2 regions of the Cupriavidus sp. FW305-46 genome follow, and region 1 is predicted to be linked to the other one. Evidence: riboswitches for the same ligand, from Rfam matches in the RefSeq annotation. Region 1 holds a riboswitch; the other holds the start of a gene.
The links. A riboswitch is a leader RNA that binds a small molecule or an ion and turns the genes downstream of it on or off. The one in region 1 is predicted to bind glycine.
Positions count from the first base shown of each region.

Region 1 (14,633 bases):
GTAGCGCCCCGCGATCGCGCCGATCGCGGAAATGCCGAGCCCGACCTGGTCGTAGCCGGCGTGCGTTGAGTAACCCTGGAAGTTGCGCTGCAGCCGCCCTTCGCGCTGGGCCACGGCGAGGTCGTCGTCGGGCAGCGCGAAATGGTCCATGCCGATATAAACGTAGCCCTCGGCGGTCAGCCGCTCGATGGTGGAGACCAGGATGTCGAGCTTCTCGCCGGCGGGCGGCAAGGCGTTTTCGTCGATGCGGCGTTGCGGCTTGAACACATGCGGCAGGTGCGCGTAGCTATAGACCGAGAGCCGGTCGGGACGCAGCGCCAGCACCTGCTCGATGGTGCGGCCAAAGCGCGCCGCGGTCTGGTGCGGCAGGCCGTAGATCAGGTCCAGGCTGACCGAGCGGAAACCCAGCGTGCGTGCGGCATCCACCACGGCGCGGGTCTCTTCGAACGGCTGGATGCGATGGATGGCCTGCTGGACCTCGGGATCGAAATCCTGCACGCCCAGGCTGACGCGGTTGAAGCCCAGCTCGGCCAGCAGCGCAATGCGGGCGTGGTCGACGCGGCGCGGATCGATCTCGATCGAATGCTCGCCCTCGGCCGCCAGCTCGAAATGCTCATGCAGCAGCGCCATCACGCGGCGCATCTCGCCGGGGTCGAGGAAGGTCGGCGTGCCCCCGCCCCAGTGCGACTGCAGCACCTGGCGGCGCGGCCCGAGCCGGTCTGCCACCAGCGCCATCTCGCGGCCCAGGTAGTTGACGTAGCGGGCGCTGCGGCCATGGTCGCGCGTGATGATCTTGTTGCAGCCGCAGTAGTAGCAGATGTTCTCGCAGAACGGGATATGCAGGTACAGCGACAGCGGCGCCGGCGCGTCGGCGCGGCAGGCGGCGAGTGCGTCGTGGTACAGCGACAGGTCGGGCCCGTTGCGGAAGCGGTCGGCCGTCGGGTACGAGGTATAGCGCGGGCCGTTGCCGTCGATGCGGCCGGCCAGCGCGCGGAAGTCGGACAGTGCGCGGCGGTCGGGCGCAGGGGAAGTCATGGCAGACGGGATCATGGGGGCGCGGGGGTATGGGTGTATGACGGCCCATCGTAGGGCCGCACCGCCGCTGGCGCGTTGACCGCCGTCAAGCGCGGGCATTGGACCTGCGGGCGGCGGGCGTCACATTGGTGTCATGTGTGGCGGATACGCTGCGCGCCACCGCCGGCCCGCGCGTCACCTGCCCCTGCAATGCCAACTCCCGACCAGACATCAACGCATCCGCCGTACCCACCGCTGCGCAGCCACCTAGCAGCACCGGCCCGGCACCGGCGCCGCCTGCTTGCCGCCGCCGGCGCGGCCCTGGCCCTGCCCGCCTGGCCAGCGCTGTCGCAGGCGCAGGCGCGCCGCACGGTCGTGGTCGGCCACCTGCTCGACCGCGGCGGCGCGCAAGCCGACCTTGCGCGCGACTACCTGGCCGGGGCCAAGGTCATGTTCGATGCTGTCAACGCCGGCAACGGCCCGGTGCGCATCGCGCACGTGGTCCGTGACGCCGATCCCGACCCGCGCCGCGCGCTGGCGCAGGCGGTGTCGCTGGCCGATACCGAACGCGCCGAGCTGCTGTTCGGCCCGGGCGACCGGCTGTTGCCGGCGCTGGCGGCATCGGCCGAGCTGGGCCGGCGCGGCGTGCAGATCGTGGCGCCGCTGTCGGGGCTTGCGCTGGCGGCCGACAACGTCTGGTTCACCCGTGCCGACTACCAGGCCGAACTGGACGCGGCGGTACGCCAGCTGCGCAGCTACGGCCTGACCAGCATCGCGCTGGCCCTGGCGCCGGACTTCGCCGCCCCGTCGCTGGCCCGGCTGGAGGCGCAGACCGGGACGCGCGCGGTGCCGCTCGACGCCAATCCCGAGGCCGCCGCCCGGCGCATCGCCGCCACCCGCCCGGGCGCGGTGATCGTGGCGGGCGATACCCTTGCCTACGCCGGGCTGGGCCGCGCGCTGGCGGTGCAGGGCTGGTACGGTTTCCTGGTCGGGCTGTCGTCGGTCAGCGCCACCGCCGCGCGCGAGATCCTGGGCGCTGGCTACAACGGCGGCATGGTGCTGACCCAGGTCGCGCCCGGGCCGCAACAGGCAACGCTGCGGGTGGTGAAGGAACACGTGGCGCGCATGAAGCAATACCTGGATGAGCCGCCGTCGCCGGCCACGCTGGCTGGCTATATCGGCGCGGCATGGCTGGCGCGCGCGCTGGCCGGCCTGCGCGGCAGCGGCGCGGCCGAGATGCGGCGGGCACTGCAGGGGCGCGTGGACGTGGGCGATTTCCCGCTCGACTTCACGCACGGGCAGCGCGGCTCGCAGTACGTCACGCTGGCGGCGTCAGCCGCGCGGTAGGGACAGGCGCGCGCGCAGGCCGCCTTCGGGGCGGTTGCTCAGGGTCAGCTCGCCGCCATAGCGCGCGGCAATGTCGACCGCGATCGACAACCCCATGCCGACCCCGCCGGTGGCGCGGCTGCGCGAGGATTCGACGCGGTCGAACGGCGCGAGCAGCACAGCCGCCATACTAGGCATGCCTGCACCCCGCGTCTTGTCAGCCTGGTAGGCCTTTGTATCGGGACTGTAGCGCCCGTTCAGCCCGGGGCTGTCTTGCCGCCGTTTCCCAGCAGTGCCTTGAGCGCGCCGAGCCGGTCCTTGGGGCTCATCGCCGGGGTTTCATCCACCGGCGCAGGCGCCTCCTCCAGCTTCATCTCGCCGATAAAGCGCGAAGGCTGGCACGAGTAGGTCTCTCGCGCGCGCTTGCGCTTCTTGCACCAGCTGACATGCAGGCTGCGCTGGGCGCGGGTGATGCCGACATACATCAATCGCCGCTCTTCCTCGATCTTCTCGTCGCTCATGTCCTCGTCTTCGCGGCAGTGCGGCAGGATGCCCTCCTCCACGCCGACCAGGAACACGTGCGGATACTCCAGCCCCTTGGACGCATGCAGCGTGGACAGCCGCACCGCGTCGGGATCTTCCTCGCGGCCTTCCAGCATGCTCATCAGCGCCACGGTCTGGGTCAGCTCCAGCAGGTTCTTGCCTTCGCTGCCGAGGCCGTCGGCATTGTCGAAGCCGGTGGCTTCCTCGCCCTCGGCGCCTTCGGGCTTGGTGCCCTTGCGCTTGAGCCAGTCGAGGAATTCCAGCGTATTGGTCCAGCGCGACTGCGCCTGCCGTTCGTCGAAGCTGTCGTACAGGTAGGCCTCGTAGTGGATCCCTTCCATCAGGTCGTCCAGCACCACGGTGGCGGGATCCTTGGCCGCGCGGTCGGCCAGCCGTACCATCGATTCGCAGAACACGCGCAGCGGCTCCAGCTGGCGCGGCTGCAGCTTGCCTTCGATGCCGCCCATCATCGCGGCCTCGAACAGCGACACCTTGGCCTGTCCGGCAAAGGTGCCCAGCGCTTCCAGCGTGGTGTTGCCCACGCCGCGGCGCGGCGTGGTGATGGCGCGGATAAAGGCGGGATCGTCGTCGGGGTTGGCAATCAGGCGCAGATAGGCGCAGATGTCCTTGATCTCGGCCTTGTCGAAGAAGCTCTGGCCGCCCGACAGCACATAGGGAATCCGTTCGCGCCGCAGGATCTGCTCAAACAGCCGCGCCTGGTGGTTGCCGCGATACAGAATGGCGTAGTCGCGGAACTGCGCGCGGCGCTCGAACTTGTGCGCGGACAGGCGGAACACCACCGACTCGGCCTCGTGCTCCTCGTCGTTCATCGGGTGGATGGCGATGGGGTCGCCCATGCCGTGCTCGCTCCACAGCTTCTTGTCGAACAGCTTGGGGTTGTTGGCGATGACCGCGTTGGCGGCTTCCAGGATGCGCACCGTGGAGCGGTAGTTCTGCTCCAGCTTGATCACCTTCAGGTCCGGGAAGTCGGTCTGCAACCCGCGCAGGTTGTCCAGCGTGGCGCCGCGCCAGCCATAGATGGCCTGGTCGTCGTCGCCGACCGCGGTGAAGGCCGGCGCGCGCAGGTGCGAGCCGCCTGCCAGCAGCTTCAGCAACTGGTACTGGCAGGCGTTGGTGTCCTGGTATTCGTCGACCAGGAAGTAGCGCAGGCGGTTCTGCCACTTGAGTTGCACCGTTTCATTGCGCGCGAACAGCTCGGCGGGCAGGCGGATCAGGTCGTCGAAATCCACCGCCTGGTAGGCGTGCAGCGTGGCCACGTAGTTGCGGTAGACCAGCGCGGCCTGGTGCTCGTCGGCATTGGCGGCCTGCGCGATCGCTGCCTCCGGATCGACCATGCCGTTCTTCCATAGCGAGATCGTGCCCTGCACGCCGCGGATCAGCTTCTTGTCGGTGGTGCCCAGCTGCTCCTGGATCAGGCCGAAGCAGTCGTCCGAATCCATGATCGAAAACTGCGGCTTCAGGCCCACGTGCTCGGCCTCCATGCGCAGGATCTGCACCCCGAGCGAGTGGAAGGTACAGACCGTCAGCTGTTTGAGCGGAATGCGCTTGCCCTCGCGTGTGGTCTTGCCCTCCATCAGCTTGCCGATGCGCTCCTGCATCTCCTTGGCGGCCTTGTTGGTAAAGGTGACGGCGGCGATATGGCGCGGCTCGAAGCCCTTGTCCTCGATCAGATGCGCGATCTTCTGCGTGATCACCCGGGTCTTGCCGGAGCCCGCCCCGGCCAGCACCAGGCAAGGGCCGTCCAGGTAGCGGACGGCTTCGGATTGGGCGGAGTTCAGGCCATGGGTCATGCGTGGGATGCGGTTGGAGGCAGGGAAATCGGCAGGAACAGCGGCAGGCCAGGCGGGACACGCCAGCACCCAAAAAACGGGCATGGCAGCAAAGCTGCCGATGTTAACACGCTGGCCGCGGCAGGTCAGTCAGCGCAAACCGCGTTGACACGGCCGGTTGTGTCACCGGCGTAACACTTCGTAAAGGCCGGAGCCAATCGCGCAACCAAACGCTCTAACTAGTATGTCCCCTGGCCTGCGCGGCGGGGTTGACATGCTTGAATCATCACATCGGAGCCAATAATGAAAACCCTGCAGACTTTGACCAAGGTGACCCTGATCGGCGTGACCGTCGCGGCCTTTGCCGGTTGCGCGGATATGACCCCGAAGCAGCGTAATACCGCCATTGGCGCGGGCGCGGGCGCCGTGGGCGGCGCCATCCTCACCGACGGTAGCGCGCTGGGTACGCTGGGTGGCGCGGCCGTGGGCGGCGTGATCGGTAACGTTGTCACCGACGACAAGAAGAAGTAAGCCAGACCACCGCAGCGACAGGTACGGCAGGCTCCCCTGGCCGGTTTGACAAAGGCCGGGGCCTCCCGTACATTGCGCGCATCCGACCGGGAGAGCGCGCATCGCCTGCGCCGCCGAAGGGGTATCACCCGAAAACTCTCAGGCACCACGGACCGATCGGATCGGCATGCAATATGCACACAATGCATGCCGAACTCTGGAGAGCGGCACCCGCCATTCGTGGCGAGCGTGCCCACCGAAGGGGCGCACGAGGAAGGGGTCCGGCAGGATCCGCCTTGTAATCTCTCAGGTATCGAGGACAGAGGGGTCATCCGCCGCAGCGGATTGCCACGCCACATTCAGGCGCGGCGAGCGTTGCGGCGGATGGCCCTTTTTTGTTTTCGCCAACCGAGACTGCCCCAGAGGATTCCATGACGCTCCAGGCCACGCCCCTCAACGCCATCCACCGCGCCCTCGGCGCCCGCATGGTTGATTTCGGCGGCTGGGACATGCCGGTCAACTACGGCTCCCAGATCGAAGAACACAATGCCGTGCGCACCGACGCCGGCATGTTCGACGTGTCGCACATGTGCGTGGTCGACCTCGCCGGCGCCAATACCCGCAGCTTCCTGCGCGGCCTGCTGGCCAACAATGTCGACAAGCTGCAGACCCCGGGCAAGGCGCTCTACTCCTGCATGCTGGATGAGAAAGGCGGCGTGATCGACGACCTGATCGTCTACTTCTTTGCCGAGGACCGCTTCCGCCTGGTCGTCAACGCCAGCACCGCGCTGGGCGACATCGAATGGATCCGCGCGCGCAATGCCGCCACCGGCAGCGATGTGACCATCACGCCGCGCCGCGACGATGTTGCGCCTGCAGGCGCGCAGCCTCTGGCCATCGTCGCCGTGCAGGGGCCCAACGCCCGCGCCAGGGTGTGGAGCACCTTCCCCTCGACCCAGCCTTCGGACACGCTCAAGCCCTTCAACGCCGCCGTGGTCCAGGACCCGGCCATCGGCGAGATCATGGTGGCGCGCACCGGCTACACGGGCGAAGACGGCTTCGAACTGGTGGTGCCGGCCGAGAACGTCGCCGCCGTCTGGGAAAAGCTGAACGCCGCCGGCGTGCGCCCCGCAGGCCTGGGCGCGCGCGACACGCTGCGCCTGGAAGCCGGCATGAACCTGTACGGCCAGGATATGGATATCAACACCTCGCCGCTGGATGCGGGCTTGGCCTGGACGGTGGACCTGCAGAGCGAGCGTGACTTCACCGGCAAGGCGGCACTGGCCGCGGCCGGTTCGCGCCAGCAATTCCTCGGCCTGATCCTGCGTGACAAGGGCGGCGTCCTGCGCGCCCACCAGAAAGTGATCACGCCGGCCGGTGACGGTGAAATCACCAGCGGCACCTTCAGCCCGTCGCTGTCCCAGTCCATCGCCTTTGCCCGCCTGCCCAAGGATGTCGCCGTGGGCGATACCGTGCAGGTGGAGATCCGCGACCGCAAACTCAACGCGACTGTGGTTAAACTGCCGTTTGTGCGTAATGGCAAGGCACTCGTGAGCTGAGGCTCACCCAACGGTCGCCCTCGCCTGCCGGCAGCTTCGCCGGGCAGGCATCACCCAACAAGAAACAAATCTGTATCCGGAGAACCTTCATGAATTTCCCCGCTGACCTCAAGTACACCGAGTCGCATGAGTGGGTACGCGTCGAAGCCGACGGCACGCTCACCATCGGCATCACCGACCACGCGCAGGACGCGCTGGGCGACATCGTCTTCCTGGAACTGCCCGAAGTGGGCAAGTCGGTCGGTGCCGGCGATGCGCTGGCAGTGGTGGAATCGGTAAAGGCCGCTTCCGACATCTACGCCCCCGTGGCCGGCGAAGTGATCGCCGTCAACGAGGCCGCCACGGCTGCCCCGGAGAGCGTCAACGCCGACGCCTTCGACGCGTGGCTGTTCAAGCTCAAGCCGGCCAACGGCGACGACGTCAACGGCCTGATGTCGGCCGACGCCTACAAGGCCAGCGTCGGCGCCTGACGCCGGCCGCGCCGGTCCATGGTTGGACCGGCCACTGCAGACTGACGCGCGCCGTCCCGGCTGACCACCGGCCGGCGCGCACCTCACGAGGTTCTTGCCAATGAACGCCCCGCTTCCCATGAACGCCGCCCAAGTGAACCGGCCCACGCTGGCCGAACTGGAGGCGCGCGACGCCTTCGCCGCCCGCCATATCGGCCCCGATACCCCCGAACAGCAACACATGCTGAAGGTGCTGGGCTATGACAGCCGCGCCGCGCTGATCGACGCCGTCATCCCCGCCGCCATCCGCCGCCGCGACGGCATGCCGATGGGCGAGTTCACCGAGCCGCTGAGCGAGGAAGCCGCGCTGTCAAGGCTGCGCGGGCTGGCTGGCAAGAACAGGGTGCTGAAGAGCTTTATCGGCCAGGGCTACTACAACACCGTCACGCCCGGCGTCATCCTGCGCAATATCTTCGAGAACCCGGCCTGGTACACCGCCTACACGCCCTACCAGCCGGAGATCTCGCAGGGCCGCCTGGAGGCGATGCTGAACTTCCAGCAGATGGTCACCGACCTGACCGGGCTGGATATCGCCAATGCGTCGATGCTGGATGAAGGCACTGCCGCGGCCGAAGCCATGACGCTGCTGCAGCGCGTGAACAAGCACGATTCGAACACCTTCTACGTGGCCGACGACGTGCTGCCGCAGACGCTGGAAGTGGTACGTACGCGCGCGCTGCCGATGGGCATCGAGGTCAAGGTCGGCCCCGCCGCCGATGCCGCCGCGGCCAACGCCTTCGGCGTGCTGCTGCAGTACCCGGGCGTGAACGGCGACGTCAACGACTACCGCGCCATCGCCGACGCCGTGCACGCCGCCGGCGGCCTGGTGGTGGCTGCCGCCGACCTGCTGGCGCTGACGCTGATCGCCGCGCCGGGCGAATGGGGCGCCGATGTGGCCGTGGGCAACTCGCAGCGCTTCGGCGTGCCGCTGGGCTTCGGCGGCCCGCACGCCGGCTATATGGCGGTGAAGGACGCGTTCAAGCGCTCGATGCCGGGCCGGCTGGTGGGCGTGACCATCGATGCGCAGGGCAACAAGGCCTACCGCCTGGCCCTGCAGACGCGCGAGCAGCATATCCGCCGCGAGAAGGCCACCTCGAATATCTGTACCGCGCAGGTGCTGCTGGCCGTGATGGCGTCGATGTATGCGGTCTACCATGGCCCGCAGGGCCTGAAGCGCATCGCGCAGCGCGTGCATCGCCTGACCGCGACGCTGGCCGCCGGCCTGGAAAAGCTCGGCTTCGCGCGCACCAACGCCAGCTTCTTCGATACGCTGACGCTGGAAACCGGCTTCAACACCGATGCCATCCATGCCGCGGCCACCGCGCGCGGCATCAACCTGCGCCATATCAGCGCCACGCGCGTCGGCATCTCGCTGGACGAGACTGCCACCCGTGCCGACGTGGTCGCGCTGTGGGAAGTCTTCACGCAAGGCAAGCCGCTGCCCGCGGAAGTGGACTTCGACAAGCTCGAAGCTGTCGTGCAGGACGCGTTCCCGGCGGAACTGGCACGCACCAGCGAATACCTGACCCACCCGGTGTTCAACACGCACCACGCCGAACACGAGATGCTGCGCTACCTGCGCATGCTGGCCGACAAGGACCTGGCGCTGGACCGCACCATGATCCCGCTGGGCTCGTGCACGATGAAGCTGAACGCCACCAGCGAGATGATCCCGGTGACCTGGCCCGAATTCAGCCAGATCCACCCGTTCGCGCCGCTGGACCAGACCGTGGGCTACCGCGAGATGATCGACCAGCTCGAGGCCATGCTGTGCGCCGCCACCGGCTACGCCGCGGTCAGCCTGCAGCCCAACGCCGGCTCGCAGGGCGAGTACGCGGGCCTGCTGATCATCCATGCCTACCACGCCAGCCGCGGCGAAAGCCATCGCGACATCTGCCTGATCCCGTCGTCCGCACACGGCACCAACCCGGCTTCGGCGCAGATGGCCGGCATGAAGGTGGTGGTGGTGGCCTGCGACGAGGACGGCAACGTCGACCTGCAAGACCTGGCGAAGAAGGCCGAGCAGCACAGCAAGAACCTGGCGGCGATCATGATCACCTACCCGTCCACGCACGGCGTGTTCGAGCAGGGCGTGCAGCAGATCTGCGAGATCGTGCACCAGCACGGCGGCCAGGTGTACGTGGACGGCGCCAACATGAACGCGATGGTCGGCACCGCCGCGCCGGGCCAGTTCGGCGGCGACGTGTCGCACCTGAACCTGCACAAGACCTTCTGCATCCCGCACGGCGGCGGCGGCCCGGGCGTGGGCCCGGTCGCGGTCGGCGCGCACCTGGCTGACTTCCTGCCCAACCAGGACAGCGTCGGCTATCGCCGCGACGACCGCGGCATCGGCGGCGTTTCGGCGGCGCCGTTCGGCTCGGCCAGCATCCTGCCGATCTCGTGGATGTATATCGCGATGATGGGTTCGGCCGGCCTGACCGCCGCCACCGAGAATGCGATCCTGGCCGCCAACTATGTCGCCAAGCGCCTGGCGCCGTACTACCCGGTGCTGTACACCGGCCAGCACGACCTGGTTGCGCACGAGTGCATCCTGGACCTGCGCCCGCTGCAGAAGGACACCGGCATCAGCAATGAAGACGTGGCCAAGCGCCTGATGGACTACGGCTTCCACGCCCCGACCATGAGCTTCCCGGTGCCGGGCACGCTGATGATCGAGCCGACCGAGAGCGAGGCGCTGCACGAGCTGGACCGCTTTATCGACGCGATGATCGCGATCCGCCAGGAAATCGGCCGCGTCGCCGACGGCACCTTCGACCGCGACGACAACCCGCTCAAGCACGCGCCGCACACGGCCGCGGTGGTGACCGCCGACGAGTGGACCCACAAGTACACGCGCGAGGAAGCCGCGTACCCGGTGGCATCGCTGCGCACGCAGAAGTACTGGCCGCCGGTCGGCCGTGCCGACAACGTGTATGGTGACCGCAACCTGTTCTGCGCCTGCGTGCCGGTCAGCGACTACGTGGTGGACTGAGGCGTAGCGCCGCCGCAGCCGCGGCGGCTCGCCAACGAACTATGCTCGAGATGACGGGCATCGCGGTGTCGCGGTGCCCGCCGCAGCCACGCCAACCGACCAAGAAGAGCCTCTTCAGGGCCATCCCATTGCTGGAGACATTCCGTGGCAGTCAGCGTCTTTGATCTGTTCAAGGTGGGCATCGGCCCGTCGAGCTCGCATACCGTAGGCCCGATGCGCGCTGCGCTGATGTTCGCGCAGGGGCTTGAGCGCGACGGCCTGCTGCCGCAGGTGGCGAGTGTGCGTGCCGAGCTCTATGGCTCGCTGGGCGCCACCGGCAAGGGCCACGGCACCGACAAGGGCGTGATCCTCGGCCTGATGGGGGAAGCCCCCGACACCATCGATCCCGATTCGATCGACACGCGCCTGGCCGCGCTGCGCGCGGGCCGCGAGCTGTCGCTGCTGGGCCAGCATGTCGTGCCCTTTGTCGAGAAGGAGCACATCGCCTTCTACCGGCGCGAAGCGATGGCCGAGCATCCCAACGGCATGAAGTTCCATGCCTTCGACGCCAGCGGCGCATCGCTGCGCGAGGCGCGCTACCTGTCGGTCGGCGGCGGCTTCGTCGTGACCGCGGGCGCACCCAATACGCAGGTGCTCAATGCCGCGCAGCAACTTCCGCACCCGTTCCGCAGCGGCAAGGACATGCTGGAGATGGCCACCGCCAGCGGCAAGAGCATTGCGCGGCTGATGATGGAAAACGAGCTGACCTGGCGCAGCGAGGCGGAAGTCACCAGCGGCCTGCTGCATATCTGGGATGTGATGCAGGCGTGCGTGGCGCGCGGCTGCCGCACCGACGGCGAGCTGCCGGGGCCGTTCAGGGTCAAGCGCCGTGCGCCGGAACTGTTCCGCAGCCTGACCGAGCGCGCCGAGCGCACGCTGTCGGACCCGCTCTCGGTGATGGACTGGGTCAACCTGTACGCCATTGCCGTCAATGAAGAGAATGCCGCCGGCGGGCGCGTGGTCACCGCGCCGACCAACGGCGCCGCGGGCATTATCCCGGCGGTGCTGCACTACTACGACCGCTTCGTGCCGGGTGCCAGCAAGCAAGGCGTGGTCGACTTCCTGCTGACCGCGGGCGCGATCGGGCTGCTGTACAAGCTCAATGCGTCGATTTCCGGCGCCGAGGTCGGTTGCCAGGGCGAAGTCGGCGTGGCCTGCTCGATGGCCGCCGGCGCGCTCGCGGCGGTGCAGGGCGGCAGCCCGGCGCAGGTCGAGAACGCGGCCGAGATCGGCATGGAGCACAACCTCGGGCTGACCTGCGACCCGGTTGGCGGACTGGTGCAGATCCCGTGTATCGAGCGCAACGCAATGGCCTCGGTCAAGGCGGTCAACGCGGCGCGCATGGCCTTGCGCGGCGACGGCACGCACTACGTATCGCTCGATTCGGTGATCAAGACCATGCGCGAGACCGGTGCCGACATGAAGACCAAGTACAAGGAGACGGCGCGCGGCGGGCTGGCGGTGAATATCGTGGAATGCTAATGTCCGCGCGCGCAGCGCGGCGTATCATGGCGGCGTTCCCCGAACGAAAAACAAGAGGGCAGCCATGCAGACCTTCCACCAGCTGTTCGACGAAACCTCGTCCACCTTCACCTACCTGCTGATCGACGCCGCCACCGGGGACGCGCTGCTGATCGACCCGGTCGACCACCAGCTGGAACGCGACCTGGCGCTGCTGAAGTCAACCGGCGCGCGGCTGGCGTGGGTCATCGAGACCCATGCCCATGCCGACCACATCACCTCGGCCGGCCACCTTGCGCTGCAGACCGGCGCGCACACTGCGGCGCCGTCCGGCTGCGATATCAAGCCCGCGCAGAAGCAGCTGATCGACGGCGACACTGTCGCCTTCGGCAAGCAGGTGCTGCGCGCCATCCATACGCCCGGGCACACCGCCGGCAGCATGAGCTACCTGTGGGAAGAGCCCACGCCCGACGGCATCGTGCGCCGCGTCTTCACCGGCGATGCCCTGCTGATCGACGGCTGCGGCCGCACCGACTTCCAGTCGGGCGACGCCGGCACGCTCTACGACAGCCTGACCAGGAAGCTGTTTGCGCTGCCCGACGACACGCAGGTCTATCCGGCCCACGACTACAAGGGCCGCACCTCGTCCACCATCGGCCAGGAGCGCGCCCACAACAGCCGCGTCGCCGGTCGCACGCGCGAAGAGTTCATCGAGATGATGCGCAACCTGAACCTGCCGCGCCCGAAGCTGATCGATGTCGCCGTGCCGGCCAACCAGCGCCTGGGCCTGCGCGACGGTGAAAGCGTGCCGCACGGCGCCTGAGGTTTTCCTAACGTTAGGAGTCTTTGCATGTCCACATACACCGCTGAAGTCCTGTGGCAACGCGACGGGCAGGATTTCGCCGGCAACCGCTACAGCCGCAGGCATGTGCTGCGCTTTGACGGCGGCGCAGAAATTCCGGGATCGTCGTCGCCCCATGTGGTGCCGCTGCCGATGTCGGATGCGAGCGCGGTCGATCCCGAGGAGATGTTCATCGCCTCGCTGTCCAGCTGCCACATGCTGTGGTTCCTGTCGCTGGCGGCGAAGCAACGCTTTGTCGTCGACCGCTACCTGGATGCGGCCACTGGTGTGATGGCAAGGAACGCGGACGGGCAGATGGCGATGACCGTGGTGACGCTACGCCCTCAGGTGACGTTTGGCGGCGAGCGCGAGCCCACGCGCGAAGAACTCGATGCCCTGCACCACGCCGCGCATGGCGCCTGCTTTATCGCCAACTCGGTCAGGACCGAGGTGCGCTGCGAACCGGTGTTCGCCGGCGCCTGAGCGCGTTGCCATGCCTGCCATCGTCCCGGCACCGGCGCCAGCGCAGCTGGTGCCGCCGCGGACTGAATCGGTTCGCCGCAGGGTGCTGCGCTGGCTCGGTGCGGGACTGGTCCTGCTTGCCGGAATCAGCATGATGCAGGATCACTTCCTCTACTTCCCCGACAAGGCCTCGGTCGACGACATGGTCTCGCCCGGGTTGCGCGCCTGGCCGGGGCCGCAGGACTTTCGCGGCCTTGTCGCCGAACCGGCCGGACCGGCGCGCGCCACCGCCATGGTCTTTCACGGCAATGCCGGGCACGCCGGGCATCGCGGCTACTACGCCAGCGCGCTGACGAAGCTGGGCATTCGCGTGATCCTGGCCGAGTACCCGGCCTACGGCCCGCGCACCGGCGCACTCGGCGAGCGCAGCTTCGTGGCAGACGCGGAACAATCGATTGCGCTGGCCCGGCGCCAGTTCGGCGGCCCGCTGCTGCTGGTCGGCGAGTCGCTGGGAGCGGGCGTGGCCGCAGCGGCCGCGGCGCGCCAGCGCGAGAGCGTCGCCGGCGTGCTGCTGATCACGCCGTGGGACAAGCTTGCGCATATTGCCTCGCATCACTATCCCTGGCTGCCGGCCGGCTGGGTGCTGCGCGACCGCTACGAAAGTGCGGCCAACCTGGAAGGCTTCGGCCGCCCGGTGATGGTCGCGGTCGCCGAACGCGACACCATCGTGCCGGCACGCTTCGGCCGGGCGCTCTATGCGTCGCTGGGCGAACCGCGGCGGCTCGCGGTGATCGGCGGCGCCGGGCATAACGACTGGGCCGGGCATGTCGATGCGGCCTGGTGGCAGGAAGCGGTCGCGTTCCTGCTGTCCCCGCCACCGACTACAAACAAATAACATCGGGCCGTCAAAACGCTGATTTGACTTACCCCTGCGTGCCGCAAATACTGGCCTTCACAGAACGGCTCGCCACTTGCGCACCGGTCGGTGCGTCCAGCGTTGCGTAGCCGACATCCGTGGGGGAACATCATCATGAAGCAATGCCAGCATCGCAAGCTGTACCGTGGCCTCGGCGTATTGGCCGCGGCGATCGCGCTGACCCCGGCGCTGATCCCTGCCCAGGCCATGGCGCAGAACAAGCCCATGGCCTATCCGGCCAAGGGCCAGAGCCAGCAACAGCAGGCCAGCGACGACGGCGCGTGCTACAGCTGGGCCAAGCAGCAGACCGGCGTGGATCCGGCACAGGCCGCCAACGCCCCGCCGCCGGCCCAGGCGCAGAGCGGCCAGCGCGTGCGGGGTGCCGCGGGCGGCGCCGCGGCCGGTGCCGTGGTGGGCGCGATGGCAGGCGATGCCGGCAAGGGTGCGGCGGTCGGCGCTGCAGCGGGTACGGTGGGGGGCGGCGTGGCGCACCGGCAGTCGCGCCGCCAGGCGAACGCGGCCAACCAGCAGGCGGCGGCCAATACCAGCCAGGCGATGGGCTCGTACTACCAGGCCTGGGGCGCCTGCATGCAGGGGCGCGGCTACAGCGTCAAATAAGACAAGGGGCAGCCTGGCGCAGGCTCAGGCAGCCCACCGGTCACACGCCTTGC
Region 1 covers NZ_JBYSZI010000038.1:42,806-57,438, reverse strand. Annotated here, with positions in the region: gene hemN (oxygen-independent coproporphyrinogen III oxidase) at 1-1,050, opposite strand, end outside; gene AC3WON_RS19105 (ABC transporter substrate-binding protein) at 1,225-2,361, shown strand; partial or broken gene AC3WON_RS19100 (ATP-binding protein) at 2,347-2,517, opposite strand; gene AC3WON_RS19095 (UvrD-helicase domain-containing protein) at 2,598-4,694, opposite strand; gene AC3WON_RS19090 (YMGG-like glycine zipper-containing protein) at 4,977-5,204, shown strand; glycine riboswitch at 5,282-5,369, shown strand; glycine riboswitch at 5,391-5,516, shown strand; gene gcvT (glycine cleavage system aminomethyltransferase GcvT) at 5,615-6,742, shown strand; gene gcvH (glycine cleavage system protein GcvH) at 6,832-7,212, shown strand; gene gcvP (aminomethyl-transferring glycine dehydrogenase) at 7,313-10,243, shown strand; gene AC3WON_RS19070 (L-serine ammonia-lyase) at 10,388-11,764, shown strand; gene AC3WON_RS19065 (MBL fold metallo-hydrolase) at 11,829-12,566, shown strand; gene AC3WON_RS19060 (OsmC family protein) at 12,594-13,067, shown strand; gene AC3WON_RS19055 (alpha/beta hydrolase) at 13,078-13,941, shown strand; gene AC3WON_RS19050 (glycine zipper domain-containing protein) at 14,077-14,580, shown strand; gene AC3WON_RS19045 (YbdK family carboxylate-amine ligase) at 14,605-14,633, opposite strand, start outside.

Region 2 (14,633 bases), on a different contig from region 1:
AGTAAAGGGGCGAACCGGAATAATAATGTTCGATGGCTATTGGGCGCGTGACGGAGAGGCGGCAGGGAATGCTAGCGGAGGCCATATCGATTTATGGAATGGGGAAAAACTTACAGGCTTTGGTACTGGTCTAAGAGTAAGTTGGAATATTGTGGTTCCAGGTGTTTGGTCAGATTTTCGCAACTCGAAGACAATTATTTTCTTCCCCATAAAATGAAGATACTGAGAGCAGTCATCGGCGCTATTGTTGGCGCTGTCCTGGCTACGCTTGCTGCTTGGGGCGGGTTATATCTCTTCGGCATTGTAGTGTTGCGCGGGACAGGAAGTTTGTTCGACACGAAGCAGCATGCAGCGAATCTGTTCTTTGTTGGCTGGTTCGTGTCTATGGTCGCAGCCTCATTAATTGGTGGATGGCTTGGATACTCATCCGGGCGAAGATAGGGCATCACGTCCACTATTCTTCAAGCGTATACATGCGCCGCCCCATGCTTCCATCATGGCGCGGCGCTGTTCGCGCACAGTGGCCCCTATCCCACAAATGGGAGAGTGGGAGAAAACACCCGCGAACTCAGGCCTTGGCCAATGCCAGCGGCGCACCCGGCGCGACTGCCACGTTCGCGCCGAAATGCTGGTCGACAACTCCCGCCACCATATCAGCCGTCACCGCCGACAAAGTCCACCCCAGGTGCCCGTGCCCGGTGTTGTAGAAGATGCATGCCGCCCGCCCGCGCCCCACGCGCGGCAGCATGTCCGGCATCATCGGCCGCAGCCCGGCCCAAGGCACCACGCTGCGCGTGCTGACGCCGGGAAAGCACTGCTGCACCCATTCCACCAGCGGGCGGATGCGGTCGGCGCGGATATCGCGGTTGTAGCCGTTGAACTCGGCGGTGCCGGCCACACGGAAGCGGTCGTCGCCCAAGCGGCTGGTGACCAGCTTGGTTTCGTCGTCGAGCAGGCTGACCACCGGTGCGGCGGCGCGGCTGGCCTCGTCGGTCAGGTTGACCGTGATCGAATAGCCCTTGACCGGATAGATGTTGACCCGGTCGCCCAGCCCCGCGGCCAGCGCGCGGCTGGCGGTGCCGGCGCAGATCACGGCGCCATCGAAGCTGGAGGTGGCCGTGTCGGCGCCGTCCTGCACGGTCACGGTGGCGCGCCTGCCGTCGGCCTTCACCGCCTGCACGTCCTGGCCGTACAGGCAGCGCACGCCCAGCCGATCGATGGCTGCGGCCAGGCCGCTGGTGAACTTGTGGATGTCGCCGGTGGAATCGCTCTCGGTGAAGTAGCCGCCGTAGTACGAGCCGGCCAGCGTCGGCTCGATCGCGCGCATCTCCTCGGGCGTCACGGCGCGCCGCTCCAGCCCGCCCTGCGCCAGCAGCGCCGAGACCCGGCCGGCATGCTCGAAGCCGGCCTTGTCGCGGTAGATATGGAGGATGCCTTCCTTCTTCAGGTCGAAATCGATGCCTTCCTGCGCCGCCCAGGCGAACAGGTGTTCACGCGCGGCGATGGCCAGGCGCGCGGTCTCGATGGTGTTGCGGCGGTAGTGGGGGATGGCGGCGATGAACTCGGCGAACCAGGACAGCTTGTGCCAGTTGGGCCGGGGATTGACCAGCAGCGGGGCGTCGTTGCGCAGCATCCATTTCATGCCCTTGACGATGGTCGACCAGTGGGTCCAGACCTCGGCGTTGGAGGCCGACAACTGGCCGCCATTGGCGAACGAGGTCTCCATGGCGGCATAGCGGTGGCGTTCGAACAGTGTGACGGAGAATCCGCGCCGGGCCAGCGCGTAGGCCGTGGTGACACCCGTGATGCCACCGCCGATGACAGCGATTGATTTCATGATCTGCAGGTTCCAGGAACGTCGATGGTGGGAGCCCGGACGCAATATGCGTGGCGGACGCCCCCTCTGTTCTGGACCTGAGAGATTCACGACACCCGGCCGCGAGGGCGGGGCGCGCTTGCTCCTTCGGTATGCCGGCGGACGATAGCGTCCGGCATTCTTCAGAGTGTACTGACTGGTGATGCCGGTCCTTTTGCCTGAGAGTTTCCGGGGCGGTTGCTCCTTCGGCGCTGTCCGCGGCGGGCGCCGCGACAGTCTCTCCCTGCATCACATTGGCTTGATGCCAATCGGGGCAATGTAGTGACAAGGCTCGACGTTGGATATGCGGGTTAACGCTTAGGCGGCCTGCCGCCCGCGTCGCTATGTCGCATCGGCCTGCGTCCCCGTGCCCCATAAAATGTCAGCGCTCGCTCTCGGGGAGAGGCGCCGTATGCTGCGCTCAGGTGGAGTGAGTCGAAAAAGACGACAACAAGGTTTTCCAGTGAAGAAAAATCGCATTGCACTGGCCGTTTCGGCGGTGCTGATGGGCCCCGCCGTCGCCGCCGCCCAGGTGGTGGACGCGCCCGAGCCGCTGCAGGAGGTGGTGGTCTCGGCCAAGTCGGAGCGCGCCGAGACGCCGGCGATACCGCCCAACACGCCCTCGCCGGCCTACGGCATCAGCAGCCGCCGCATGGCCGACTTCAATGTGGTGAACACGGAAGACGCCCTCAAGTACGCGCCCAACCTCGCCGTACGCAAGCGCTTCATCGGCGATATGAACTCGATCATCTCGGTGCGCAGCACCAGTTCGCGCCAGTCGGCGCGCGGGCTGGTGTATGCGGACGGCCTGCTGCTGTCCAACCTGCTGGGGTCGGACTTCAGCTTCCCGCCGCGCTGGTCGCTGGTCAACAGCGCCGAGATCGAGCGCATGGATGTGCTGTACGGCCCGTATTCGGCGCTATATCCCGGCAACTCGCTGGGTGCGACGGTGCTGATCACCACGCGCACGCCGGAGAAGCTCGAGGGCGATGCCAGCGTGCAGCTGTTCACGCAGCGCTTCAGCCTGTACGGCACGCACGACAACTTCAACGGGGTCCACGCCAACGCCTATGTGGGCGACCGCGTCGGCCCGTTCTCGTGGCTGGTCAGCGTGGACCGGCAGGACAGCAAGAGCCAGCCGTTGAGCTTCTATACCGCGGCACGCTCCACGGCCCGTGCCACTTCTGCCGACAAGCCGGTCACCGGCGCCTACTTCGACCAGGACCAGACCGGCCGCGACCGCGTGGTGATGGGCGTGAACAGCGAGGGCGTCACGCACACGGTGCAGGACCAGCTCAAGCTCAAGCTTGGCTACGACATCACCAATACCCTGCAGGCGCAGTTCACCGCGGCCTATTGGCAGCAGGACCGATCCAGCGCCACCGGCAGCTACCTGCGCGATGCCGATGGCAATGTTGTGTCGAGCGGTCCCGTGAATATCGGCGGCTATCGCTATGTGATTCCCGCCAACGCCTTTGCCCCCAGCAATGGCGAGGACGCGCGCTGGCTCTATGGCCTGTCGCTGCGCACGCGCAATGAGACCGGCTGGAATTTCTCGGGCGTGGCGTCGCTGTTCGATGTCAGCAAGGACATCAGCCGCAGCGCCAACACCGCCGGCAGCGGGCCGGGCACGGTGACCTATGGCGACGGCACCGGCTGGCGCACGCTCGACCTGAAGGCCGACTACCGCCCGCAGCTGCTGCAGGGCGGGCACTGGGTCACGTTCGGCTACCACTATGACAATTACCGGCTGAGCAACACCACCTACAACACCTCGGACTGGCAGGCGGTCACCATCACCGCCTTCAACAACGCCTTTGCCGGCAAGACCGAGACCCAGGCGCTCTATGCGCAGGACGCCTGGTACTTTGCCGAGGACTGGAAGCTGATCCCCGGCGTGCGCTACGAACACTGGCGCGCCTATGACGGCAGCCGCAGCCAGCCCGGCGTGGACATCGGCTACCCGGTGCGCAGCGAATCCAACTGGTCGCCCAAGCTGGCGCTGGAGAAGGCCTTCGGGCAGGACTGGCTGGGCCGCTTGTCGCTGGGCCAGGCCTATCGCTACCCGACTGTCAGCGAGCTGTTCCAGGGCCGCATCACCGGCACCGCGCTGATCAACAACGATCCCAACCTGCGGCCCGAGCGGTCATTCTCGAAGGACCTGACCTTCGAGCGCACGCTGGATTCGTCGTACTTCCGGGTCTCGGTGTATGAGGACGATATCCGCGATGCCCTGGTCAGCCAGACCAATACCACGGTATTCCCGACCGTCACCAGTTTCCAGAACGTCGACCGCGTGCGCACCCGCGGCATCGAGCTGGCCTATGACGCGCGCGATGTGTTCGTCAGCGGCTTCGACCTGTCGGCCAGCGGGGCCTACAACCATTCGAAGACGCTCGAGAACGCCAACAACCCGGCCTCGGTGGGCAAGTACTTCTACCGCATTCCCAAGTGGCGGGCCAACCTGATGGGCACCTATCGCATCACGCCGGCCTGGGCCGGCACGCTGGCCATGACCTATTCGGGGCGGCAGTACAATACGCTCGACAATTCCGACGTCAATCCCGACACCTTCGGCGGCACCAGCAGCTTCCTGACCTTTGATGTCAAGCTGACGTACCGGCCTGCGAAGAACGTGCGCCTCGGGCTTGGCATCGACAACCTCACCGACCAGCGCTACTACGTCTACCACCCGTATCCGGGCCGGACGTTCTACGCCGAGGCGAAACTTTCCTTCTGAGCACGTGAACAGGCTGACCATATCCATGCAAGGCGTTCGCCCCGGTTTCCGCTTGATCGTTGCCGGGCTGATGATGGCCGGTGCCGCGCTGGCCGCGACCGCGCAAACGCACGGCGATCACAGCGGCCACGGCGCGCAGGCCAAGGCCGCGAAGATGAGCGAGCTTGGCACCGGCGCCGCGTTCGACCGAAACGGCAAGCTGTGGGTCGCCTACAAGGACGGCCCTTACGTCGCGGTACGTGCATCGACCGACTACGGCCGCAGCTTCGGGCCGGCGCAGCATGTCAACAACGTGCCGGAGCAGGTCGCCGCCGATCATGAAAGCCGGCCCAAGGTCGCCGCGGGGCGCGACGGCGAGATCTTCGTCACCTGGACCCAGCCGCTGCCCAAGCCGTGGACCGGCTTTATCCGCTTTGCGCATTCCGCCGATGGCGGCAAGTCCTTTGCCGAACCGCTGACGGTGCATGCCAACCGCGACCAGATCGCCCACCGCTTCGACGCCATCGCGGTGGACAACGCCGGGCGCGTCTTCGTCAGCTGGATCGACAAGCGCGACGTGGTTGCCGCCGAGGCGCGCAAGCGGCCGTACGCCGGCGCCGCGGTCTACTACGCGGTCTCGGCCGACCAGGGCAAGACCTTCCAGGGCGACTACAAGATTGCCGACCAGTCGTGCGAATGCTGCCGCATCGCGCTGTCGCCCACGCCCGACGGCAAGATGCTGGCGCTGTGGCGCCATGTATTCCCGCCCAACGCGCGCGACCACGCGCTGGCGCTGCTGGGCACCGACGGCAAGGCCACGCCGATGCAGCGCGCCACCTTTGACGACTGGCGCATCGACGCCTGCCCGCACCACGGCCCCGGCGCTTCGGTGGCGCCCGATGGCACGGTGCACATGGTCTGGTTCAACGTGCGCGAAGGCAAGCCCACGGTCTCGGTGGGGCGCTGGAAGGACGGCAAGCTGCAGGCACAGCGCCCGCTGGACGACCCGCGCGCGCAGCATGCCGACATCGTCGCGCTGAACGACAACGAGATCGCGGTGGCCTGGAAATCGTTCGACGGCCAGCAGACGCGGCTGTCCGCGATGCTGTCGCACGATGGCGGCAAGACCTGGCAGACGCGCAAGCTGGCCGGCACGGAGCGCGACTCGGACCAGCCGCACCTGCTGCAGCATGCGGGCCGCGCCTACGTGCTGTGGCGTACCGAGGCCGAGGGCTTCCAGGTGTTCCCGCTGGGCAAGGAGGGCGCATGATGCCATCCCGCCGCAAGCTGCTCGCCGCTGCCGTCCTGACCCTGGCGATGACGGCCGCCAATGCCGGTAGTCAACCGGCCGACCGCGTCGCCGTGTTCGCATCGGCCAGCGCCGCCCAGCTGGCAGCCAGCCAGAAGGGCAAGCCCTTTGTACTGGTGGTGTGGTCGCTCGACTGCGTCTATTGCAAGCGCAACTTCGACGCCATCGGCAAGCTGCGCGCGCGGCATCCGGACCTGCGCGTCGTCACGCTGGCGACGGACAACCCCGACGCGCTGCCACAGGTGCAGCAATTGCTCCAGCGCGTCAGGCTCACGCGCAACGCGTGGGTGTTCGGGCACGAGCCGCAGGAGCGGCTGCGCTATGCGGTCGATCCGGACTGGATGGGCGAGATGCCGCGCACCTACTTCTATCGCGCCGATGGCCAGCGGCACGGCGTGTCCGGCGTGATCAGCGACGCCGACTGGGGCAAGCACCTGCGCTGGGCTGGCATCGCCGGCTGAGCGCGCACCGGAATTCCATGAGGCCAGCGCGGGCCCGCAGCCCACGCTGGAGCGCGCCTCAGGCAAACGCGGTTCACCGCCTTTCTTGTCGGCTGCGCCTGCGTGACGCGCAGCGCAGCGGCGTGCCATAACCCCTCCCCACACATCGGTAGTTTCCCCACTCGGCCTCCATAAAACGGGGCGGTAGTATTCGCCCGTGGTGGTTCAATAAAGAAACAGATGTTCAAATATGAACATATGGGGGCTGCCAGGGTGCCTGGCAGGTTGCCGCCACAGGAAGCAGGGGAGACAGAATGAAATTCAACAGATACGCGGCCGGCCTGGCTGCCGCCATGCCGCTGGTGGCGGCGGCGCAATCGGTGACGCTCTATGGGGTGATCGATACGGGTGTGGAATACCTCAACCACGTGGGTGCGGCGGGAAATGACCTGGTGCGCCAGCCGTCGCTGGCTGCGACTGTGCCATCGCGCTGGGGCTTGCGCGGTTCGGAAGACCTCGGCAACGGGCTGAAGAGCGTGTTCGTGCTGGAATCCGGCTTCGCGCCGGATTCAGGCGTCTCGAATCAGGGCGCGCGACTGTTCGGCCGGCAGGCCTTCGTCGGGCTGAGCGGCCCGTGGGGACAGATCGGGTTTGGGCGCCAGTACACCATGCTGTTCTGGGCGCGTCTGGATACCGACATCCTTACCTCCAACGTCTACGGTGTCGGCTCGATTGACAGCTATATCCCCAACACGCGCGCCGACAACGCGGTCTCGTACAAGGGCAAGTTCGGTGGCGTCACCGTTGGCGCCACGTACAGCCTGGGCCGCGATACCGTCAATGCGGGACCGGGCCCGGCCGGCACCAACTGTGCGGGCGAGAACCCCGCGGACTCGCGCGCCTGCCGCGAATGGTCGGCCATGCTGATGTACGAGACTGACTGGTGGGGCGTGAGCGCCGCCTACGATTCGCTGCGCGGCGGCCCCGGCGCCTTTGGTGGCCTGACCCGGAGCAGCCTGAAGGACGACCGCTTCTCGCTGGGCGGCTACATGCTGCTGCCGCGGACCAAGCTGGGCCTGGGACTGCTGTCTCGCAACAACGAAGCAAGCAGCACCCCGCGCAGCGACCTCTGGTTCGCGGGGGCGTCCTACGACATCACGCCCGCGTTCAACCTTGCCGGCGAAGTCTTCTACGTGAAGTACCGGCGCAGCGCGAACAAGGCCTGGCTTGGCGCGATCCGGGGCACCTACGCGTTCTCGAAACGCACCTCCGTGTATGCCACGGCGGGCTATATCGACAACGGCGGCCAGTCGGCGCTGTCGGTCAGCGGCGGCAGCCCCGGCGGCAATCCCAGCGCGGGCGGCAACCAGGCCGGCGTGATGCTCGGCGTCAAGCAGATCTTCTGAGGCGCTGCAGCGCTGTCACCCTTTTCAATAGGTAGAACGATGAAATCATCCCGCTTGCTGGCGATGCTGACCGGCATCGCCCTGATGTGTGCCACGGCCTTGTCGGTCGCCGCCACGCCCGCCCCGGCTGCGGCCGCCCCGGAACGCACTGACCATTTCCGCGTGACGCTGCTGGGCACGGGCACCCCGGTGCCTTCGGCAACGCGCGCTGGCTACAGCACGCTGGTCGAGGCCGGCGGCCAGAAGCTGGTTTTTGATTTTGGCCGCAATGTGGCCGTGCGCCTGTGGCAGTTGCGGATTCCGCTGGGCAGCGTCGACGCGCACTTCCTGACGCACTTCCACTCGGACCATCTGGTGGGACTGCCCGACCTGTGGCTGACTGGCTGGCTGCGGCCGCCCTACGGCCGCCGCGACAAGCCCATGGCGCTGTACGGCCCGGCGGGCACGCGCGCGCTTGCCGATGGGCTGCGCCAGGCCTTTGCCGCGGACATCGCCATCCGGCACAAGGATGAGGGCAGCGCGCTTGCGGGCATCACCATCGATGCCCGCGACGTCGCGCCCGGGGTCGTCTATGAAAAAGACGGGGTCCGCGTGACGGCATTCGAGAACGACCACGGCGACAACATCCGGCCGTCGTATGGCTACCGGATTGACTATCGGGGCCGGGTGGTGGTGCTGTCGGGCGATACCCGGTTCAGTCCCGCCGTGGTCGCGCAGGCAAAGAACGCCGACGTGCTGGTGCATTGCGTCACGCTGATCCCCGATGCGCTGCTGGCTTCCAACCCCGCGTACCGTGCCATCTACGATCACCTGTCCTCGCCGGAGGATGCCGCGCGGGTCTTCCAGGCTGCGGGGCCGAGGCTGGCGGTGTTCAGTCACATCGGCCTGAACGGCGATGCCACGGTCGGGCAGATTGCCGAGCGGGTCCGCAAGACGTATGCCGGTGAACTACTGATCGGCGAGGACCTGACGCGCGTGGAGATCAGCCTGGATGGCCGTGCCGGGACGCCGGGTGGCGTCGCGGTGTGGCAGGAGCGACCGTGAGCCCCGGCGCGCCGCGCCATCCCCTTGCGTTCAATCCGGCTTGATTCCCGCGCGCGCAATGATGGGCTTCCAGCGCTGCTGCTCCTGCGCGATAAAGCGCGAGAACTCGGCCGGCGTGTCGCCCACCACAATCGCCGCATCCGCGCTCAGGCGCTCGACCGACGACTTGCTCTTCACTGCTTTCACGGTGGCGTCCGCCAGCTTGTCGGCGGCCGCCTGGGGCAGAGATGCCGGTGCCAGCAGGCCATACCACTGCGTCATTTCGAAGCCGGGATAGCCTTGTTCGGCAACCGTTGGCACGTCGGGCAGCTGGGGAATGCGCTGGGTCGTGCCGGTGGCGATGCAGCGCACCTTGCCGGCCTTGATGAACTGGATGATCGCCGGCGCGCCGACCGCGGCTGCGTCCAACCGCCCCGACAGCAGGTCAGTGATCTGCGGACCGCTGCCGCGATACGGCACATGGGTGATGAAGGTGCCGGTCGCGGCCTTCAGGTATTCAAAGGCCAGATGGCCGGCGCTGCCGTTGCCGGCCGAACCGTAGTTCAGCTTGCCGGGCTTGCTCTTGGCCAACGCCACGAACTCCTTCAGGTTCTTCGCGGGGACGTCCGGGTGGACCACGTACAGGCTCGGCACCTTGGACAGCAGCGAGATCGCGCGGAAGTCCTTGACGGGGTCATAGGGCAGCTTCGGGAAGATAAACGGATTGACCGCCAGCGTGCCGATATGGCCGAGGATCAGCGTGTGGTTGTCATCGGCGCGCGCGACTTCGCCCATGGCGATATTGCCGGCCGCGCCGGGCTTGTTCTCGACGAAGACTGACACGCCTAGCAGCTTGGTCAGCTCCGCCGCGGTGGAGCGGGCCACGATCTCCGAGCTGCCGCCCGGCGCGAACGGCACCACCAGCCGGATCGGCTTGGCCGGCCAGGCCTGGGCACGCGCCAGCGTTGGCGCCAGCGCGCACGCGCCCAGTGCGGCGGTGGTCTTGAGCAGATGGCGGCGAAGGGGATTTATCGGGGTCATGCATTTCTCCTGAAAGTTCTGTAGCTGGGCCGTGGTGGGGCAGAGTCGGTGCCAGTTGGTGCTATTCGGGCTTGATGTTGCCGTCCCGGATGACCTTGGCCCACAGCCGGGCCTGCCCGTCGATGAATTGCCGTGCCTGTGCTGGCGGCGCAGCGACGATCTCGCCGCCCAGCTCGGCCACGCGTTGCCGGATCTCGGGGCTGGTCATGACTTTCTGCAGGGCGTCAGCGAGCTTCGCTGCGATCGGGTCCGGCGTTGCGGCGGGCAGGAAGGCCGCGTTCCATTCATAGACCTCGTAGCTCGCCACGCCGGCTTCCTGCATGGTGGGCACGGACGGCAATGCCTGGGTGCGGGCATGGCTGGTCACCGCCAGCGGCTTCAGCTTGCCGGCCTTGATGTGCTGCAGGCTCGAAGCGACGTTGGCAAAGAACAGCGGCACCTGGCCGGCGATGACATCGGTCATGGCGGGGCCGCCGCCCTTGTAGGGCACATGCAATAGGTCGACCCCCGCGCGCTGCTCGAACAGCACGCCGGCCAGATGCTGCGCCGAGCCATTGCCCGAGGACGCAAAGGCGACCGAGCCCGGCTTTTGCCTGGCCATGGCCAGGACGTCGCTGACCTTGCTGGCGGGAAAGCCCGCCGTGGCCACCAGCACGTTGGGATAGCGCGCCAGCACGCCGACCGGCCGGAAGGCCTTGTCCGGATCGTAGGGCAGGCGCGGATAGAGGCTGGGATTCACCGCATAAGAGGAGGCATCGACCATCATGGTGTAGCCGTCCGGTGCCGCCTTGGCGACATAGGCGGCACCGATCTGCCCGCCGGCACCCGGGCGGTTCTCGACGACGACGGTCTGGCCCAGCTCGCGCCCGAGACCCGGCGCGATCAGCCGTGCCATCAGGTCCGCGCCGCCGCCCGGCGGATACGTCACCACGATCGTGATGGGCCGTGCCGGCCAGGCCGCGGCGGTGTCGGCGGCCTGCGCCAGCGTGGTGGTGGCGATCAGGGCAGCGACCGTGGCGGCGATCGCGTGGCGTGCGTGCATGGGTCTGTCTCCTCGGGTGCGGTCCGTCAGCGGACGTCCGCGGTATAGCGAAAGGCAAAGGCGTCGCCCCGCGTCAGCCGGTATTCGATGCAGTTGCCGCCCAGGTCGAAGGCATGCCGGGTCACGACCGCGCACGGATGCGCATCCGGCAAGTCCAGCAACGCTGCCTCGTCTGCTGCCAGCGTGCGGAAGGTCACTTCGTCAACGGCGCGATGGACCGTGATGCCGCAGGCGCTGCCCAGCAGCGGGTAGAGCAGGTCGCCCCACTGCGCCGCAGGGAGTTGCTGCAGGGCTTCGCAGCGCGGCAGCGGCAGCCAGATCGATTCCAGCAGCCGGGGCGTGTCCTCCAGCCAGCGGCGGCGCGAGATCGCCAGCCCGCGCGCACCGGTCGGCAGCCCGAAGCGGGTTGCCATGGCCTTGTCTAGGCGCACGGTGCGGCACGACAGGATTTCCGAGCGCGGCACCGCCGGCGCGCCATCGGCGCCGCCGAAGCGGAAAAACCGCATCAGGCTGGCCCCGTTGAGCCCCTTGCGCACGAAGGTGCCCTTGCCCTGCACGCGCTCCAGCAGGCCCTGCTGGACCAGCACGGCGATGGCCTGCCGGATGGTGCCCAGCGCAATGCCGAACTCCTTGGCCAGCGCGCCTTCCGCAGGGATGGCGCTGCCGGGCGCCCACGCGCCCGAAACAATATTTGCCTGCAGTTCCGCCGCGATCTGGCCGTAGCGGCTCAGGCCCGCGGCGGTGGTTGTAGTCTGGAGCAGCGCGTTGTCTGGCATGCCGAACCCGTGCTAAATTGATGTCGATGTCCTCTAGAGGACTAGAATACTGACGCGGGTTCGGATGCCATATCCGGATATACCCGCGCCACTGAGCCGCGCCACGGAGGGGCTGACTGATGAGCAAGCGCGCTTTGCCGCTGGTGGATACCCACTTCCACGTGTTCGATGCCGGAGTGGCCGCGCCATCGGCCCGCTACCGGCCGCCCTATGCCGCTGACCTGAAGGACTGGCACGCCCGGCTTGCCGGATTGGGGGATCTGTATGGGGTGGTGGTGCAGACCAGTTTTCTCGGCACCGACAATGCGGCGCTGCTGGCCGCGCTGCAGGCCATGCCCGGGCGCTTGCGCGGCGTCGCGGTGGTCGGCCCTGAGGTAACGGATGCGGAACTGGCTACGTTGCACGCGGCCGGCGTGCGGGGCATCCGCCTGAACCTGTATGGCGATCCGGACTGGCAGCGCATTTCCACCGCGCCGTGGCGCGGGCTGTTCGCCAGGATCGCCGGGCTCGGCTGGCATGTCGAACTCCATACCCGCAACGGTGATGGCGGCATGGTGCTGGCGCAGCTTGACGCGGCCCTTGGCGATGCCGGCGCGCCGGTCGTGCTTGACCACTTCGGCCGGCCTGGTGCAGAGGGAGCCGAGGACACGATCTTCGACGTTGCGACTGCCGTGCGCGCGCGCCGCCAGGTCTGGGTGAAGATCAGCGCGCCGTACCGGCTTGCATCCCCTCAGGACTGGACCAGGTTTGCGCAGCGATGGCACGAAGTCGTGGGAGCTGACCGGCTGCTGTGGGGCAGCGACTGGCCATGGACCAACCACGAGGCGCCGGCTCGGGTCGACGAGTGCCGGATGCTTGCCGCATGGCCGGGGCAAGGGGCGCCCGGTGACAGCGAAGCGGCCGGCGCGGCCTTGTCCGCTGCGCTCCGGTGGCGCAACGCGGCAGCGCTGTACGGGTTTGCGGTGAAGGGATAGCGGGCGGCTGGCGCCGCCGGCTTCAATCCAGCGCCAGCACCCCGGGAATCGCTTCCACCAGCAAATCGATCGTCACCCTCAGCTTGTTCGGCAGGAAACGGGCTGGCCTGGACGCCGCGCAGGCCAGTACGCTGACCTGCGCCGGCCTGACGGCCTGGCAAGCCCTGGCCGAGGCCACGGTGACGCGGCCCGGCGACACCGTCGTGGTGATCGGCACCGGCGGCGTGGCCCTGTTTGCGGTGCAGATCGCCCGCGCACAGGGCGCGCGCGTGATCGTGGTGTCAGGCAGCGACGACAAGCTGGCGCGCGTGCAGGAGCTGGGCGCGGCGCATGGCGTCCATCGCGGCCGCACCGCTGACTGGCCGGCTGCCGTGCGCGAGCTGACCGGCGGCGGTGCCGACCATGTGCTGGAACTGGCTGGCGGAGACAACTTCGGCCGGTCGCTTGCCGCGCTGGCGCAGGGCGGCCGGATCTCGGTGATCGGCAATCTTCAGGGGGATGAGCTGCGCGCCAGCGTCTTATCCGGTCCTGCATGGCCGCGTGACCGTGCAGGGGATCGGCGTGTCGCACCGGCGCGCGCTGCAGGACCTGGTGCGTGCCGTGGACTGGCTGGCGCTGCGTCCGGTGATCGAGAGCGAGTATGGGTTCGGGGACTTGCCCGCGGCGCTCGACCACCTGGAACGCGGGGCCTTCGGCAAGGTGGTGGGGCGGCTGCGCTGAGGCGCGGGCCGGACTGCTATTTGCGAGCCTTGCCGCGCACGCTCTTTTTGGCCGCGGCGGCGCGCGCCGCTTCTTTTTCGGCCGCTGCCGCCGCGCCCAACTGCTCCAGCCAGGCCATGCCCTCGACATAGGACAGGAAATGCCGCAGGTATTCCGGCGACGTCTCGCGCATCAGGGACAGCGAACGATGCACGAGATGGTCGGTATTGAGCGGCCCGGCATTCTCCGGCACGCGCTCCAGCGACAGGCGGAAGTGCTGCTCGACGCTGACCCTGGCCCAAGTCTCGCGGAAGTAGTCGGCCAGGGCATCGACCAGCGGCGCGTCGGACTGGGGTGCGGTTGCCGGCACCGGCGTGGGCGATCGTGCATCGTTTGAGGCAACCGCGAGGGCGGGCCTGGCGCGCGCGGTGATGTCGTGCACGAGTGCGCCAAGCGCGCTGGCTGCCGGGCCGGCTGTTGGCGTGGGCGGCGCGGTACCATCGGCAACATCGCTGTCCTGAACTGTGTACCGCTGCACGATGGCTGCATACGCGGCGGCCAGGCCACGCAGGCGCTCATCCAGCAAGCTCCGCACCGCGCCACTGTGTGCGGCGGCGCGGCGGGCCAGCGCTTGCATCAGGCGGAAGCGCACGGGATCGGCATAGTCGGCGCCGCTGGCCTGCCAGGCGTCCAGTTGCGCGCGGATATCGGCTGCCACGTCGAGGCTAGCCATGTGCCTTCACCGTGCCTGCGGTCACGCGCGGCACCGGCGAGATCTCGACGCGCCGGTTCTTTGCGCGGCCCTCGGCATCGGCATTCGGTGTCACCGGCTGCTGCGAACCGAAGGCGGCCGAGAACACTGAGGTGGGCGGGATGCCGGCATCGATCAGGGTGCGGGTCACGGTCAGGGCGCGCTGCGCCGACAGCTCCCAGTTGTCGGCAAAGCGGCGGTTGCCTTCGCGCACCTGCTGGTCGTCGGTAAACCCGCTCACCATCAGGATCTCGTCGCGGCTGCGCAGGTAGGCCGACAACGGCTGCGCCAGGCTTTTCAGCAGATCGCGGCCGTCAGGTTGCAGCTGGTCTGAGTTGAGCGCAAACAGCACGTTGCCGCTGATGCCGATGCGGCCGTTCACCAGCGTCACGCGGCCGGCCGCCAGCGGCCCTGCCAGTGCCTTTTCCAGCGTCTCGCGGCGCTGTGCTTCCTCCTGCCGCTGCTTCACCTCGGCTTCCAGCCTGGCTGACAGTTCCATCTGCACGCCGATGACCCCCAGCAGGACCAGCACGAACGCGCCCAGCAGCACCGACATCAGGTCGCCAAAGACGGCCCACGCGGGAACGGTCGGCTCGAC
Region 2 covers NZ_JBYSZI010000023.1:2-14,634, forward strand. Annotated here, with positions in the region: partial or broken gene AC3WON_RS13280 (T6SS effector amidase Tae4 family protein) at 1-217, shown strand, start outside; gene AC3WON_RS13285 (D-amino acid dehydrogenase) at 569-1,882, opposite strand; glycine riboswitch at 1,894-2,012, opposite strand; glycine riboswitch at 2,013-2,111, opposite strand; gene AC3WON_RS13290 (TonB-dependent receptor) at 2,268-4,595, shown strand; gene AC3WON_RS13295 (sialidase family protein) at 4,621-5,844, shown strand; gene AC3WON_RS13300 (TlpA family protein disulfide reductase) at 5,841-6,344, shown strand; gene AC3WON_RS13305 (porin) at 6,638-7,729, shown strand; gene AC3WON_RS13310 (MBL fold metallo-hydrolase) at 7,769-8,773, shown strand; gene AC3WON_RS13315 (Bug family tripartite tricarboxylate transporter substrate binding protein) at 8,804-9,793, opposite strand; gene AC3WON_RS13320 (tripartite tricarboxylate transporter substrate binding protein) at 9,855-10,835, opposite strand; gene AC3WON_RS13325 (GntR family transcriptional regulator) at 10,862-11,611, opposite strand; gene AC3WON_RS13330 (amidohydrolase family protein) at 11,731-12,585, shown strand; partial or broken gene AC3WON_RS13335 (zinc-dependent alcohol dehydrogenase family protein) at 12,693-13,305, shown strand; gene AC3WON_RS13340 (DUF2894 domain-containing protein) at 13,322-14,017, opposite strand; gene AC3WON_RS13345 (OmpA family protein) at 14,010-14,633, opposite strand, start outside.
Region 2: it holds a riboswitch for glycine, as region 1 does, so the genes downstream of both, AC3WON_RS13285 (D-amino acid dehydrogenase) here and gcvT (glycine cleavage system aminomethyltransferase GcvT) in region 1, are expected to answer to the same signal.